DNA from 3 places in the Pseudomonas sp. B2M1-30 genome. Region 2 is predicted to be linked to each of the others. Evidence: riboswitches for the same ligand, from Rfam matches in the RefSeq annotation. Region 2 holds a riboswitch; each other region holds the start of a gene.
The links. Region 2 has a riboswitch for cobalamin ahead of cobW (cobalamin biosynthesis protein CobW). Riboswitches for the same ligand answer to the same signal wherever they lie in the genome.
Positions count from the first base shown of each region.

Region 1: linked by a shared signal. The riboswitch ahead of cobO (cob(I)yrinic acid a,c-diamide adenosyltransferase) and the one ahead of cobW (cobalamin biosynthesis protein CobW) in region 2 are both predicted to bind cobalamin.
Region 3: linked by a shared signal. The riboswitch ahead of N8H74_RS21540 (ABC transporter substrate-binding protein) and the one ahead of cobW (cobalamin biosynthesis protein CobW) in region 2 are both predicted to bind cobalamin.

Region 1 is NZ_JAOEJT010000011.1:191,325-196,262, reverse strand. It holds gene cbiB (adenosylcobinamide-phosphate synthase CbiB) at 1-604, opposite strand, end outside; gene bluB (5,6-dimethylbenzimidazole synthase) at 601-1,251, opposite strand; gene N8H74_RS21105 (cobyrinate a,c-diamide synthase) at 1,248-2,606, opposite strand; gene cobO (cob(I)yrinic acid a,c-diamide adenosyltransferase) at 2,603-3,214, opposite strand; cobalamin riboswitch at 3,295-3,528, opposite strand; gene N8H74_RS21095 (hypothetical protein) at 3,682-4,266, shown strand; gene N8H74_RS21090 (sorbosone dehydrogenase family protein) at 4,333-4,938, shown strand, end outside.
Region 2 is NZ_JAOEJT010000002.1:198,330-203,267, forward strand. It holds gene nfuA (Fe-S biogenesis protein NfuA) at 1-166, shown strand, start outside; gene cobM (precorrin-4 C(11)-methyltransferase) at 253-999, opposite strand; gene N8H74_RS04550 (cobalamin biosynthesis protein) at 1,092-1,505, opposite strand; gene N8H74_RS04555 (CbtA family protein) at 1,502-2,203, opposite strand; gene N8H74_RS04560 (CbtB domain-containing protein) at 2,215-2,412, opposite strand; cobalamin riboswitch at 2,534-2,753, opposite strand; cobalamin riboswitch at 2,876-3,088, shown strand; gene cobW (cobalamin biosynthesis protein CobW) at 3,187-4,257, shown strand; gene cobN (cobaltochelatase subunit CobN) at 4,261-4,938, shown strand, end outside.
Region 3 is NZ_JAOEJT010000012.1:50,647-55,584, forward strand. It holds gene N8H74_RS21515 (ABC transporter ATP-binding protein) at 1-13, shown strand, start outside; gene map (type I methionyl aminopeptidase) at 175-966, opposite strand; gene N8H74_RS21525 (ParD-like family protein) at 963-1,190, opposite strand; gene N8H74_RS21530 (hypothetical protein) at 1,215-1,484, shown strand; gene N8H74_RS21535 (Ppx/GppA family phosphatase) at 1,481-2,416, shown strand; cobalamin riboswitch at 2,462-2,658, shown strand; gene N8H74_RS21540 (ABC transporter substrate-binding protein) at 2,802-3,815, shown strand; gene N8H74_RS21545 (iron ABC transporter permease) at 3,812-4,828, shown strand; gene N8H74_RS21550 (ABC transporter ATP-binding protein) at 4,825-4,938, shown strand, end outside.

The sequences.
Region 1 (4,938 bases), on a different contig from region 2:
CAGGAATGTAGTTGAGGACATCGTCGATTTTCGCCGCCGCCCAGCCGAAGCGCTCGAAGCGTTCGTTGCGATAACCCCACATCGCGTCGAGGGTGTTGCTCAAGCGATAGAGCACCACGCCCGGCGCGCCGGCCACGACAAACCAGAACAGTGCGGCGAACACTGCATCGCTGCCGTTTTCCAGCACCGATTCAGTGGCCGCGCGGGCGACGGCAGTGCTGTCCAGTTCGCTGGTCTGGCGACTGACCAGATAGCCCACGCGCTTGCGCGCCTCTTCCAGATCATCGCCACGCAGCGCCTGGGCCACGGTCGCGACATGCTCGCCGAGACTGCGCATGCCAAGGGCGCAATACAGCGCCAGAATCTCGACCAGCCAGCCGACATAGGGCGCCCAGGACAGCGCCGTGGCGAGCAAGGTCAGCGGCAGCACCGCAATCACCCAGGCGGTCACGCCATGGCTACGCCAGCCACGCCCACCGGCGTTGAAACGTTGTTCGATGCGCCCGGCGAAATTGCCGAACGCCACCAGCGGATGCCAGCGTTTCGGTTCACCCAGCAACGCATCCAGCGCGACTGCGGCGACACTCAACAACGCCACACTCATTGACTCACTCCCCAGAAATTTTCATACAGCAACTCATTGAGCGGACGCGCCCGCGCCCACCCTTCGAGCACCAGCATCGGCGCCGGATAGAATGCCTTGACCGGTCCCAGGCACAACACCGCCAACGGCTTGGCCCCGGCTGGCAGTTTCAACAGATCGGCCAGCGCCTGCGGCTCGAACAGCGACACCCAGCCCATCCCCATACCTTCGGCACGCGCCGCCAGCCACAGGTTCTGGATCGCGCAGGACAGCGAGGCCATGTCCATTTCCGGCAGCGTGCGGCGCCCGAAAATATGTCGCTCGCGATCATCCATCAGCGCCGCGACCAGCACTTCGGCGCAGTCGTTGATGCCTTCGACCTTGAGCCTCATGAACTCGTCACTGCGCTCGCCAAGGGCCTCGGCGGTACGCACCCGCTCTTCTTCCACAAGGCTTTGAATCTGGCCACGCAGCGCACGGTCACTGATACGAATGAAGCGCCACGGCTGCATGAGGCCGACACTCGGCGCCTGGTGCGCGGCTTCGAGCAAGCGGCGCAGCAGTTCGGGTTCGACCGTGCCGCCGCTGAAGTGGCGCATGTCGCGACGTTCGGCGATGGCGCGGTAGACGGCTTCGCGCTCGTCTTCGGAGAAGGCGTTGTCTGTCATAGCCCCTTCGCGAGCGAGTCCGCTGCCATCACGGTTTCAAATACGGGAGCGGCCTCAGGATCAGGCGCCAGCAACGCGGCAATCGCCACCGGATTGGACGGGAAGTAGAAATGCACGTAGGACGCCGTCATCCGCCCGTCCCGATAAACCGCTTCGGCTCCGCGCCCGCCGTTGGGGCTGTGGCCTCGGGCGATCGGGGTCAGTTCGGTGGTGGTCAGGGAATGGTGGTAGGTGTGACCGCGCAGCTCACCTTCCGGCAACTCGACCGATTGCAGGGCCAGCGCCGCCAGGCGTTTCTGCATCACCGCCTCACCGCGCAACAGACCGACCAGCTCAGCGCGGACGCCGTCGACATCGGTCAGCGCATCGAGCAGATACAACATGCCGCCACATTCGGCGAGCAACGGCTTGCCGGCGGCGTGATGCGCACGGATCGCGTCGAGCATCGCCGTGTTCTGCGCCAGCGCGACGTGGTGCAACTCCGGATAACCGCCGGGCAGGTACAGGCTGTCCGCCTCGGGCAATTGCGTGTCACGGATCGGTGAGAAAAAGCGCAACTCGGCGCCCATCGCCCGCAGCAGATCAAGGCTCGCGCCGTAGGTGAAGGCAAACGCTTCATCCCGCGCAACAGCGATTCGTACGCCTTCGAGCAAGGGTTCGGTGACCTGCATCTCAGGTGCAGCGAATTCGACCGCCGGTGGCAGCGCTACCTCGCAACTGCTGGCGAGTGCTTCGGCCGCCGCGTCGAGGCGCAGGTCGAGGTCATTGAGTTCGCTGGCCTGCACCAGGCCGAGATGGCGGCTCGGCAGTTCGATTCCGGTTTCCCGGGACAACGCGCCGTACCAGCGCAAGCCTTCGGTGAGGCTGCCTTCGAGCAACTGCGCATGGCGCAAGGTGCCGACGCGATTGGCAAGCACGCCGGCAAACGGCAAGTCCGGCTGGTAGCGCGCCAAACCAAGAGCCAGCGCGCCAAAGGTCTGGGCCATGGCAGTGCCGTCGATCACGCCCAATACCGGCACGCCGAAATGCCGCGCCAGATCGGCGCTCGACGGCGTGCCGTCGAACAGTCCCATCACGCCTTCGATCAGGATCAGATCGGCCTCGCCGGCAGCTTCCCACAACAGGCGGCGACTTTCCTGCTCGCCGACCATCCACATGTCCAGTTGATAGACCGGCGCACCGCTGGCGCGCTCAAGGATCATCGGGTCGAGAAAGTCCGGGCCGCATTTGAACACACGAACCTTGCACCCCTGATTGCGGTGCAAACGGGCCAGCGCGGCGGTGACGGTGGTCTTGCCCTGGCCGGAGGCCGGCGCGGCGATCAACACCGCCGGGCAGTGACGTGGTGACTTCAAAGTTCGACGCCTTTCTGCGCTTTGATACCCGCCTGGAAGGCGTGCTTGATCATGCCCATCTCGGTGACGGTGTCGGCCAGCTCAATCATTTCCGGCTTGGCGGCGCGGCCCGTCACGACAACGTGCTGCATCGGCGGTCGGGCCTGCAAATCGCTGAGCACCTGATCGAGGTCGAGGTAACCGTGCTTGAGGGCAATGTTCAGTTCATCGAGCACCACCAGGCCAATGGCCGGATCGCGCAGCATCTGCCGGGACACTTCCCAGGCCGCTTCGGCGGCGGCGATGTCACGCTGGCGATCCTGGGTTTCCCAGGTGAAGCCCTCGCCCATCACATGAAAACGCACTTGCTCGGGGAAGCGGCGGAAAAACAATTCTTCGCCGGTGCTGTTGCGGCCCTTGATGAACTGCACCACGCCGCACTGCATGCCGTGGCCCATGGCGCGCGCGAGCATGCCGAACGCCGAGCTGCTCTTGCCCTTGCCGTTGCCGGTCAGCACCAGCAGCAGGCCGCATTCGTTGGGCGAATTGGCAATGCGCTCGTCGATCACGGCTTTTTTGCGCTGCATGCGCGCCAGATGACGTTCGTCACGTTCGGGGGAATCGGTCATGGGGGAGCTCTCCGTTGAGGCTGGATAACGGCGGGCAGGCACAAGAATAGACGGCAACAAGCCTGGCATCGCCCACCGTGATGCCGCTGGATGGATCAGGCCGGTCTCCGGGCTCATGAGCGGCGTCGGCCGGACTGCGCGCCTTCCCGCATCGCTGTCGGACGCAGTGGCACAAGGCGCAGTCTTCACTCATTTACCGTTGCGGGGGCAGCGCCGGGATCGGAGTCGTTCTTCGCCTGAAGACAACCCTCACCGGCTTCCCTGTTTCACTCTGTCGACATCGGTCACAGAGCACCTGAAACAAGCCGCGAAGGTTAGAGGGTTGGGGGTGGAGCGTCAATTGAAGAGGACGCCGCCGAGCGAATAACTGCCGTCGATCAATTATCTGGCGCCAATCTTGTGCCACACTGAGACAAGTGATATCAAAGAGCCACACCCTCACATCAGACAAGAACAAGGTGAGCCCCATGCAAGGCATGATCATCAGCAACCCGCGCCTGGAATTCCTGCGCCCGGTGCTGGAACGCTGGTTTGACTGTATCGACCGCTACAACACCGTGCGCGGCGACAACGACACGCCGTACTGGCACGATGAAAAAGCCAACCTCGGCCTGTTGTCCGCTGCCGCGTGGATGGCTGAGCTGGTGACACTGCGCGACACCGCCACCCGCAAACAGAACGAGGAAGGCGAGCGCAATGCCCGCACCGACCTGTTCATCGCCGGCGCCGAGGATCGCGCCTTCATTCAGGCGACGCAGCGCTGGCCGCGAGTGAACAACCTCAACCTCAGCCAGGCTTTGGCCGAGATCACCAGCGACGCCAAGCGCATCAGCTATGCCAGCGACCTGAAGCTCGGCTGCCTGTTCGTCGCGCCGCAAAAGGCCCAACACAGCGCCAGCCCCGAAGAGCTGCAAGACATGGTCGACGACCTGCAAAAGGAACACACCTGCGCCGTCGCCTGGTATTTCCCCTACGCGTACCGCAAATTGCACAGCGATGCCGGCAATTATCATCCGGGCATCGCCGTGCTGTTCAAGGAAGCGCGCGGCTGACCGGTTGAACCATCGGGCTTGCGCCCTTCTCTATGATTAAGAATGCATTCATAGGGAAGATCAGTAATGCGCAAGCCCCAGCTCGTTTTCATCATCGCCTTCGCCGGCGGACTTGCCGCGTGCGGCGAGTCGTCCAGCCTGCAAGTGTCCGACGGCACCGGCCCATCACCCAAACTGCCCGAACCGAACAAGACCCTGATCCCGACGGTGAACATCGCCCCGGCGACCGGCTGGCCGGCGGGTGGTAAACCGACAGCCGCCGCAGGCACCCAGGTGGCTGCGTTTGCCGATAACCTCGATCATCCGCGCTGGTTGTATGTGCTGCCCAACGGCGATGTACTGGTGGCGGAAACCAACGCACCGCCCAAACCGGATGACAGCAAGGGCATTCGTGGCTGGGTGATGAAAAAAGTCATGGGACGCGCGGGTGCCGGCGTGCCCAGCCCCAACCGCATCACCCTGCTGCGCGATGCCGATCACGACGGCGTCGCCGAGACCCGCACGGTATTTCTGCAAAACCTCAACTCGCCGTTCGGCATGACTCTGGTCGGCAACGATCTGTACGTCGCCGATACCGACCGCCTGCTGCGCTTCCACTACGAATCCGGCGCCACTGAAATCAAGACGCAGCCGATCAAGGTCACCGACCTTCCGGGCGGCACGCTGAATCAT
Region 2 (4,938 bases):
GGACGGCATCGCCGTTCTGCAGTTCGGCGGCGGTTGCCAGGGCTGCGGCCAGGCCGACGTGACCCTGAAGGAAGGCATCGAGCGCACCTTGCTCGAGCGCATTCCGGAGCTCAAGGGCGTTCGCGACGTGACCGACCACACGCAGAAAGAAAACGCTTACTACTAAGGCGTTCGCTGCGAACATAAAAAACGGCGCACCGTGAGCGCCGTTTTTTTATGCCTGAAACTCAGGACTTGTCCGCCAAGTGGCCGCTACGGCCGATACAAATGCGCATGCCCCGCGCGATACAGCGACGACTCACTGAAATGGTCGCTGCCCAACACCCGGCCCACCAGAATCAACGCCGTGCGTCGAAAACCCTTGGCGGCGACTTTCCCGGCGATATCCGCCAGCGTTCCCACGACCCAATCCTGATCCGGCCAGGTCGCGCGGTGAATCACCGCAATCGGGCAATCGGCGCCGTAGTGTGGCAGCAGCTCGGCGAGGATCTTTTCCAGATGATTGACCCCCAGATGAATCGCCATGGTCGCCCCGTGCTGCGCCAGACTGCCCAGTTCTTCCCCGGCGGGCATCGCGGTTTTGTCCGCGTAACGGGTCAGGATCACGCTTTGCGAGATATCCGGCAGGGTCAGTTCGGCGCCCAACAACGCGGCGCAGGCGGCGGTGGCGGTGACGCCGGGGATGATTTCGAACGGGATGTCCAGCTCACGCAAATAGCGGATCTGCTCGCCGATCGCACCATACAGACTCGGATCGCCGGAATGCACCCGCGCCACGTCCTGTCCCCGGGCGTGGGCGGATTTGATCAGTTCGATGATTTGTTCCAGATGCAATTCGGCGCTGTTGACCACCGTTTCGGCTTGATGACCTTGCAGCACCGCCGCCGGTACCAATGAGCCTGCGTAGATGATGACCGGGCAGGTGCGGATCAGCCGCTGGCCTTTGACGGTGATCAGTTCCGGGTCGCCGGGGCCGGCGCCGATGAAGTAGACGGTCATCGCTGAATCCTGTGAAAAAGGGCAGGGTGAGGCGGTATCAGAGCGCTTCAGATGAAGAATGCTCATGATCGATGGCGGGGATTATCGGGATTTCAGGCGGCGCCGGCCAATGCCAAAGTCGCCTGGGCGTATTTCTGCCGTGAAATCAGCAGTTTTGCAGGGGCCTGGATCAGCTGTTCGGCAAGGGCCAGGGCGGCACTTTCGGCCACGCCGTAGCAGCCGGTGCGCTCATAGGCGATTTGCGAACGGTGACTCAATCGCGGCTGGTAACCGGCCAGTTCCTCGCGGCTGAAGTAGAGCAGGGGCAGCGCGAGTTGCGCGGCAAGTTCTTGCAGGCCCGGTTCGTCACGTTTGAGGTCGATGCTGGCCAACGCCTTGACTGCCCGCAGTTCAATGCGATGAGCCTGCAAGGCCTGGTCAAGCAGCGCACGCAGGGTGCTGGCCGGGCAGCCGCGCTGGCAGCCCAGGCCGACCACCAGGGTCGGCGCTGCGCCAGCATCGGTCATGCGTTGTATTGACCGTCGTTCTTGCGGCGGAACAACCAGGCGCTGATCAGGCCCAGGGCCAGCCAGAACGCCACGTTGGTCAACTGCGAAGCGATCTTGAACTGAGCTTCCAGCACTTCCGGAGCGAGCATCGAATGCACTTCCGGTTGCGGCGCGCCGATCACATGCGGCACGGCGATGATCGCCACGCCAAGGATCTTCATTAGCCAGTTGCGGCTGAACGCGATCAGCGACAGACCCACAGCGGTGGACGCGGCGGTGCCGATCCACCACATCTGCCGCGAGGCCAGATCGGCGGCAGCGGTGCCCGGCAGTTCCGGCGGCAGGCCCATGGTCGGCGCGAGCACGAAGGTCGCATAACCGGCGAGGCCCCAAAGCAGGCCTTGCGAGGTTTTGGTCGGCGCACGCAGGGTGTACAGACCGGCCAGCATCAGGGCGAAACCGACAGCGACGACGAGGTTGCCGCCGGTGGTCGAAACCACGCGCTGCCAGCCATCTTCCGGCTCCCAGGCTTCGGCGTCGTGCGTGTGCGCGGCGGTGCCGGCGGCGTGTTCGTGAACTTCAGCCACTGGCTCGGATTTCTCGAAGGTTTCCGCCTGGAGAATCAGCGGCGACACCCAGAAGCTTTGCAGCAGGGTCAGCAGCAGGGCGGCCAGCAGGCCGGTGAAGCCTGCGGTTTGGGCAATGCGCTTGATCATGTCGTCAGGTCTCAGTGGCACGGGAACGCGGCGCTGTGGCGGGTATCGTGGGCGGCGTTGTGTACCGCTTCGATGTGCGAGAAACCGGCGAAGTAGACCAGGCAGGCACCGAGGATCGACGCGCAGACGGCGGCGGTCAGGCGTTGGCTCAGGGTGTTGGTGCTGGAGATCTTGTCCGAATTGCTGCCGGTGCTGCTGATGATCGACATGGCGCTTCCCTCTGGAGTGTCAGCGGGTGAACGGAGCGCATGAAAACCCCTGCGGGTCAGGCACGCAGAGGTTCGAACAGCGCCCGCCCACCGCGGGTTTGTTATGTTCAGCGACGCAAGGTACGCGCTGTGTGTTGCGGGCCGGTCTCCGGGCTCGCGAGGGGTGGCGTCTGGCCGACCTGCAAGCATCACCTTCCCATGCCATGGCACAGTGGATCTGACGCTTCTCTCGCTTACCGTTGCGGGGGCAGCACCGGACTGACATGGCTTTTGAGTAAAGCACATGATTCACCGGTTTCCCGTTTCACCCTTTGCAGGGCACCCGTAACAAGGTGTGTAGGAGAGCATGGGGGAGGGTTTGAGTCAATTGAATGGGGGCATATCCGTTTTTTGAGCACCCGAAGCAACGGATATGCCCCCAATCTCAAAATCCACCAAGCATTGACCCATCCCCATACCCTGCGTAGCCTTGCGCTTTCGAGGTTCTTCGGCGCGTGCCGAAGCTAAGAAGGGAACGCGGTCCAAGCCGCGGCTGCCCCCGCAACTGTGAACGGTGCTGTTCGCTGCCACGCCACTGCAGGCTCCCCCTACGGAGCTCGCGGGAAGGCGCAGCGAATGCCGGGCCAAGTCCCGAACGCCGTCAGCCAGGAGACCTGCCTCGATACAGATTCTCACTACAACCGGGCGGGGTGATCCGGTGGCGAACGCTTCCGGCGCGTGTCTGCGTGGCCGGTTCTCGTCCCGTATGCCCGCCACCTTGCCAAAGGGCATCCGATGAAAACATTGGCCAAACTTCCCGTCACCATCGTCACCGGTTTTCTCGGCTCGGGTAAAACCACCCTGCTGCGGCACATGCTCGACAACGCCCAGGGTCGTCGTATCGCGGTGATCGTCAACGAGTTCGGCGAGCTGGGCATCGACGGTGAAATCCTCAAGCAATGCACCATCGGCTGCACCGAAGAAGAAGCCACCGGCCGCGTCTACGAACTGGCCAACGGTTGCCTGTGCTGCACCGTGCAGGAAGAGTTCTTCCCGGTGATGCGTGAACTGGTCGCCCGTCGCGGCGATCTCGACCACATCCTCATCGAAACCTCGGGCCTGGCCCTGCCAAAACCACTGGTGCAAGCCTTCCAGTGGCCGGAAATCCGCAGCGCCTGCACCGTCGACGCGGTGATCACCGTGGTCGACAGCCCGGCCGTGGCCGCTGGCACCTTCGCTGCGTTCCCGGATCAGGTCGACGCCCAGCGCAAACTCGACCCGAACCTGGACCACGAGTCGCCGCTGCACGAGCTGTTCGCCGATCAACTGGCGAGCGCTGACCTGGTGATCCTCAACAAGGCTGACCAGACCAGTCCGGAAGATCTGGCCCGTGTGCGCCTGGAAGTCGCCGAAGAACTGCCGCCAGCGGTAAAAATCATCGAAGCCAGCAACGGTCGTCTGCCGCTGGATGTGTTGATTGGTCTGGGCGCCGGTTCCGAAGAGCACATCGACAGCCGCCACAGCCATCACGATCACCACCACGACGGTGATGATGACCACGACGATCACGATCACGACGCCTTCGACTCGATCTCCATCGAGCTGCCGCAAGCCGACGAGAGCCTGCTGCTCGACGCCCTGACGCAACTGGTGGTTCAGCACGGCATCCTGCGGGTGAAGGGTTTCGCGGCGATCCCGAACAAGCCGATGCGCCTGCTGATCCAGGGCGTGGGCACGCGTTTCGACAAGCACTTCGACCGTCAGTGGGGTGCCGATGAAGCGCGCGTCACCCGGCTGGTGCTGATCGGCCAGGAACTGGACGCCGCCCGACTTGAAGCGCAACTGCGCGCCGCGCTCAGCGTTTAAACCATGCACCTGCTCAGGACCCAGCCCGGCGGTTTCGTGTCGGATGACAACATCGCCGACCTTGGACAAACCCCCGCCGAACTGGTGATCCTGTGCAGCGGCGATTCCAGCCTGGCGCTGCTCGCCGAAGCGGCGCAGCAGTTGCCCGAGGATTACCCGAGCCTGCGTCTGGCCAACCCGATGCAGGTGCAGAATCACGCGTCGGTGGATCTGTACGTCGACGAAGTGCTGCGCCACGCCAGGGTCATTCTGATTTCCCTGCACGGCGGCATCGCCTATTGGCGTTACGGGGTCGAGCGTCTGGTCGAACTGGCCGAGCGCGGTGTGCAGGTGATTCTGGTGCCGGGCGATGACCGTCCCGATCCGGAGCTCAGCGACCTGAGCACCGTCGGCGCCGAGGATCGCGACCGGCTCTGGCAGTTCCTGCGCCAGGGCGGCATGGGCAATGCGCTGGATTTTTTCCGTTGTCTGGCCAACCGTTGGCTGGCGCGCGATTACACCTGGGGCGAACCGCAAACCCTGCCGCGCACGGCGATTTACCATCCCGATAAAAACACCGCCGCACTGAGCGACTGGCAAGCCGATTGGTTGCCCGAACGCCCGGTGGCGGCGGTGTTGTTTTATCGCTCGCATTTACAGGCGGCGAACACCGCGTTCATCGATGTTTTCTGCCAGCGGCTG
Region 3 (4,938 bases), on a different contig from region 2:
GGGAGCGCACTGAGAACCCGCACAACAGGGTCACCCTCGGGTCATCCAGCGTCGGGCTGTGGTGGCCCATTTTTTTGGCTGTCAGGAATATGGTTGGTGGGGCTGAAAAGCGCCCCTCATCGGAACGCCGCTCAGCCCTCTCCCCTTGGAGAGGGCAAACCAGCCAACACGGCCTCAACCAATAGCCCGATACCCTTCAATCTCGTCCGGCCACGCCGTCAGCACTTCAAACCCGGTCTCGGTCACCGCGACCATATGCTCCCACTGCGCCGACAGCGAGCCATCCTTGGTCAGCACCGTCCAGCCATCCGGCATGTTCTTCACATGGCGCTTGCCGGCGTTGAGCATCGGCTCGATGGTGAAAATCATCCCCGCCTTCAGCTTCAAGCCCTGATTGGGGAAACCGTAATGCAGGACTTGCGGCTCATCGTGATAGACCTTGCCGATCCCGTGCCCGCAATACTCGCGCACCACGCTGAAGCCCTCTTTCTCTGCCAGGCTCTGGATCGCGTGGCCGATGTCGCCCAGGGTCGCGCCCGGGCGCACCATGCGGATGCCGGCGCACATGGCCTCGTAGGTGGTCTTGATCAGATGCTGCGCTTCGGGCGTCGCCTCGCCGACCACGTACATACGGCTGGTATCGCCGAACCAGCCGTCCTTGATCACCGCGATGTCGAGGTTGACGATGTCGCCGTCCTGCAACGGCGTGCCCGACGGAATGCCGTGACACACCACGTCGTTGACCGAGGCGCAGACCGTTTTCGGAAATCCGTGATAACCGACGTTGGCCGGAATGGCTTTCTGCACGTTGACGATGTAGTCGTTGCACAGGCGGTCCAGCTCATCGGTGGTGACGCCGGCCTTGACGTGGGGCACCAGCATCGCCAGCACTTCGGCGGCCAGTTTGCCGGCCCCGCGCGATTGTGCGATGTCGGCCGGGGTGTTGATCTTGATCTGGTTTCTCATGCCGTGACTGCTTCCTGAGTCAGTTGTTGCAGGTCCAGGCCGCCGGCCTGTTCAGCGCGAATCAGCAAGCGGCAGATGGCGCTGTGGTCGAGGTTGGGGTGCAGTTCGGCGAGCATGCCGATGCGCATCCAGTGCTCGGCCTGTGCGTTGATCGAGCGGCTGAGCGCGGTGCTGGAGATGCGCAGATTCTCGTGCATGTCCTCTGAGATCTTGACGATGCCCATAAATGTTTCCGATACGAAATATATATGGATCGTATATTAATCGGACAGTCGCAAAAATTGCAAACCCGCAGCGGCGCGGCAAATCGCAGGCAAAAAAAAGCTGCCAGAAATGGCAGCAAAAAACTGAGAGCACGCGATGTATTGAGGCCAGTATGGGCGCCGGATAATGACAGCGTCATGACAGCCGAAAATTCATCGAACCGCCCCTGCGGCGTCATCAGGATGTCATCAAATCAACGGCAGAATCCTCGCAACCGCGAGCCTTCGACGGATGATTTGCAAGGATTCCCATGAAAGACGACGCCTCTCTGTTTGCCGCCATCGACCTGGGCTCGAATGCGTTTCGCATGATGATCGGCCAGTCGGTACGCAGCCGAAAGGGCCTGATGATTCAGGAAATCAAAACCCTGCGCGAGCCGGTGCGCCTGGCCGAAGGCCTTGATGGCGGCGCGCTGGATGCGTTGGCCCTGGATCGCGGCTGGCAGGCGTTGGCGCGGTTCGGCAAGAAGCTGCGCGGCTTCGAACCCGGCCGCGTGCGTGCCGTCGCTACCAGCGCCGTGCGCGAAGCCGACAATGCGCCGCTGTTTCTGGCCAGCGCGGAACGGCACCTGGGCTTTCGCATTGACGTCATCTCCGGGCATGAAGAAGCGCAACTGGTGTACGCCGGGGTGGCCCATGCCCTGCCGAGCGCCGAAGACATGCGTCTGGTGGTCGACATCGGCGGTGGCTCCACCGAACTGATCCTTGGCCAGGGCTCGCAACCGTTGCTGACCGAAAGCATCGCCATCGGCAGCGGCACCTTGAGCGCGCGGTACTTTCGCGGCGGCGAAGTTTCTTGCGCCGCCCTGCAGGAAGCCGAACGCGTCGCGATCCTTCAGTTTGAAAAAGTCGCCCGGCGTTATCGTGCCCAGGGCTGGCAGCAGACCATCGGCTCTTCCGGCACCGCGCGCATGCTCGCCAAAGTACTCAAGGCCAATCGCCTGAACGACTTCGGCCAGGACGGCATCACCTACGGCGGCCTGCTGCGCCTGTCATTGCTTCTGCTGAAAGTGCAGAACGTCCAGCAACTCAAACTCGCCGGTCTGCAACCCCACCGCCAGGGCATCCTGCCCGGCGGTCTGGTGATCATGCTCGCCGCGTTCAAAGCGTTCGGCATCGCGCAAATGATGCCCTCTGAACCGGGCCTGCGCCTGGGTGTGTTGCACGGCTTGATGAGCAACCATTAATACCCGCCTCGCTTTATATTCCCGCTCCCCTTCGGCGGCCCGATCGATTACCATGCCGCCGCCGGTTCCCAAACGGGATCAATAGGGAATCCGAGGTGCCTGCACGGCACCAATCGGAACTGCCCCCGCAACTGTAGGTGCTGAGCCTGCTCCTTGACTGCCACTGGGATCACCCCCGGGAAGGCCGGAGCACAGGCGATGACGCATCAGTCAGGAGACCTGCCGGCGCAGTAAATCACTAACCGGCGGGGTGTCCGGGAGGACATCCTGCCGTGCGCGTCCTCGATGGATGCCCGGCCTTGCGCGGCCTCCTTGCCTGCGTTCGATGGTGTGTTTCCAAGCCGTACCCTCCCGCTCCGCGTACGGTTCCCCTGGAGACTGCATCATGCTGCTGCCCCACGTTGCCACCCTCATCGCCGGCCTGACCCTCAGCGCTCTTGCCCAGGCGACACCGACTCACTATCCCCTGACGATCGAAAACTGTGGCAGCACCCTCACCTTTGCGCACGCACCAACGCGCACGGTCACCATCGGCCAGGCCGGTACGGAAATGCTCTACGCCATGGGCCTGGGCGACAAAATGGTCGGCACCTCGCTGTGGTTCAACAACGTGCTGGACACGTACAAGGTGCAGAACGACAAGGTCGGGCGGCTGGCCGACAACGAACCGAGTTTCGAGGCGGTTATCGGCAAACGTCCGGAACTGGTCGCCGTGGAGCTGGAATGGATGGTCGGCCCGCAAGGGGCGGTCGGCACCCGCGAGCAGTTTCATGAGCTGAAAATCCCTACCTATCTGCTGCCTTCCGACTGCGAAGCCAAGGACAATCTGGTCGGCGCCGACGGCACACGCCTTGAGCCGTTTCGCATCGACAGCATTTACAAGAGTGTCAGCCAACTGGCAGAAATCTTCGATGTGCGTGACCGTGGCGAACAGCTCAATGCCGAGCTCAAGGCCAGCCTCGCCAAATCGATCGCCACCGCGCGCAACAAAGACTTGAAGGATGCCAGCGCGCTGGTCTGGTTCTCCAGCGCCCAAATGGACATCGAACCCTTCGTGGCCGGCCACAAAGGCGTTCCTGATTTCATGCTCAGTACCCTCGGCGTGCGCAACGTGGTGCAATCCGATGAAGAGTGGCCGACGGTCGGTTGGGAAACCATCGCCAAGGCCAATCCGACCTTTCTGGTGATCGCGCGCATGGACCGCCGTCGCTTCCCGGCTGACGACTACGAGAAAAAACTGGCGTTCCTGCGCAGCGATCCGGTGACTCGTAACATGGAGGCGGTGAAACACAACCGCATCATCATTCTCGACGCCATGGCGATGCAGGCCAGCCTGCGGATGTTCGACGGCGTTGAACAACTGGCCTCGGCCATTGACGGCTACGACCTGTCGAAATGATCAGGGGCCTGGTCCGTCTGTCGCTGGTCGGGGCGATCCTGTTGGCCGCCGTGATCGCCGGTGTGGCCATCGGTGAAACGCCAATCGAACCGGGTGTGGTGTTTCAAGTGCTGGCCAACAAACTGTGGGCGGCCGGCCATGTGCTCGACCCCATCGATGAAGGCATCGTCTGGAACTATCGCCTGACTCGTGCCCTGGTGGCGGCCGCCTGTGGTGCCGGTCTGGCGACCTGCGGAGTGATTCTGCAATCACTGCTGCGCAACCCGTTGGCCGATCCCTATCTGCTGGGCATTTCCGCCGGCGCCTCGACGGGCGCGGTGATGGTGGCGTTGCTGGGCGTCGGTGCCGGAGTGCTTTCGCTGTCGGCCGGGGCCTTCGTCGGCGCCGTGACGGCCTTCGTGCTGGTGATCCTGTTGGCGCGCGTCAGCGGCTCCGCCAGCGGCACCGGGCAAATCATTCTGGCAGGGATCGCCGGCTCGCAGCTATTCAACGCGCTGACGGCGTTTCTGATTACCCGCTCGGCGAGCTCCGAGCAGGCGCGCGGGATCATGTTCTGGCTGCTGGGCAATCTCGGCGGCGTGCGCTGGCCTTCGGTGTGGCTGGCGGTGCCGGTGGCCCTGGCTGGATTGATTGTGTGCCTGTGGCATCGACGGGCGCTGGATGCGTTTACCTTTGGTGCGGATTCGGCGGCGTCCCTCGGCATACCGGTGCGCCAGGTGCAGATACTGCTGATCGGCTGCGCGGCGCTGGTAACAGCGGTGATGGTCTCGATTGTCGGCTCGATCGGTTTTGTCGGTCTGGTGATTCCTCACGCCGCACGTCTGCTGCTGGGCACCGGCCACGCACGCCTGCTACCTGCCAGCGCCCTGGGCGGCGCCTTGTTTCTGATCGCTGCCGATGTGCTGTCACGCACGTTGATCAAGGGCCAGGTGATACCGGTCGGGGTGATTACCGCGCTGGTCGGCGCACCGGTTTTCGCCTTGATCCTGATCAGCCGGAGAAACGCCCGATGAGTGTATTGAGCTGCTCAAACCTGACATTCAGGGTGCGCGGCGCCGAACTGCTCAGCGGTGTCGGCCTGGAGGTCCTTCAGGGAGAAACCCTCGGTATCGTCGGCCCCAAT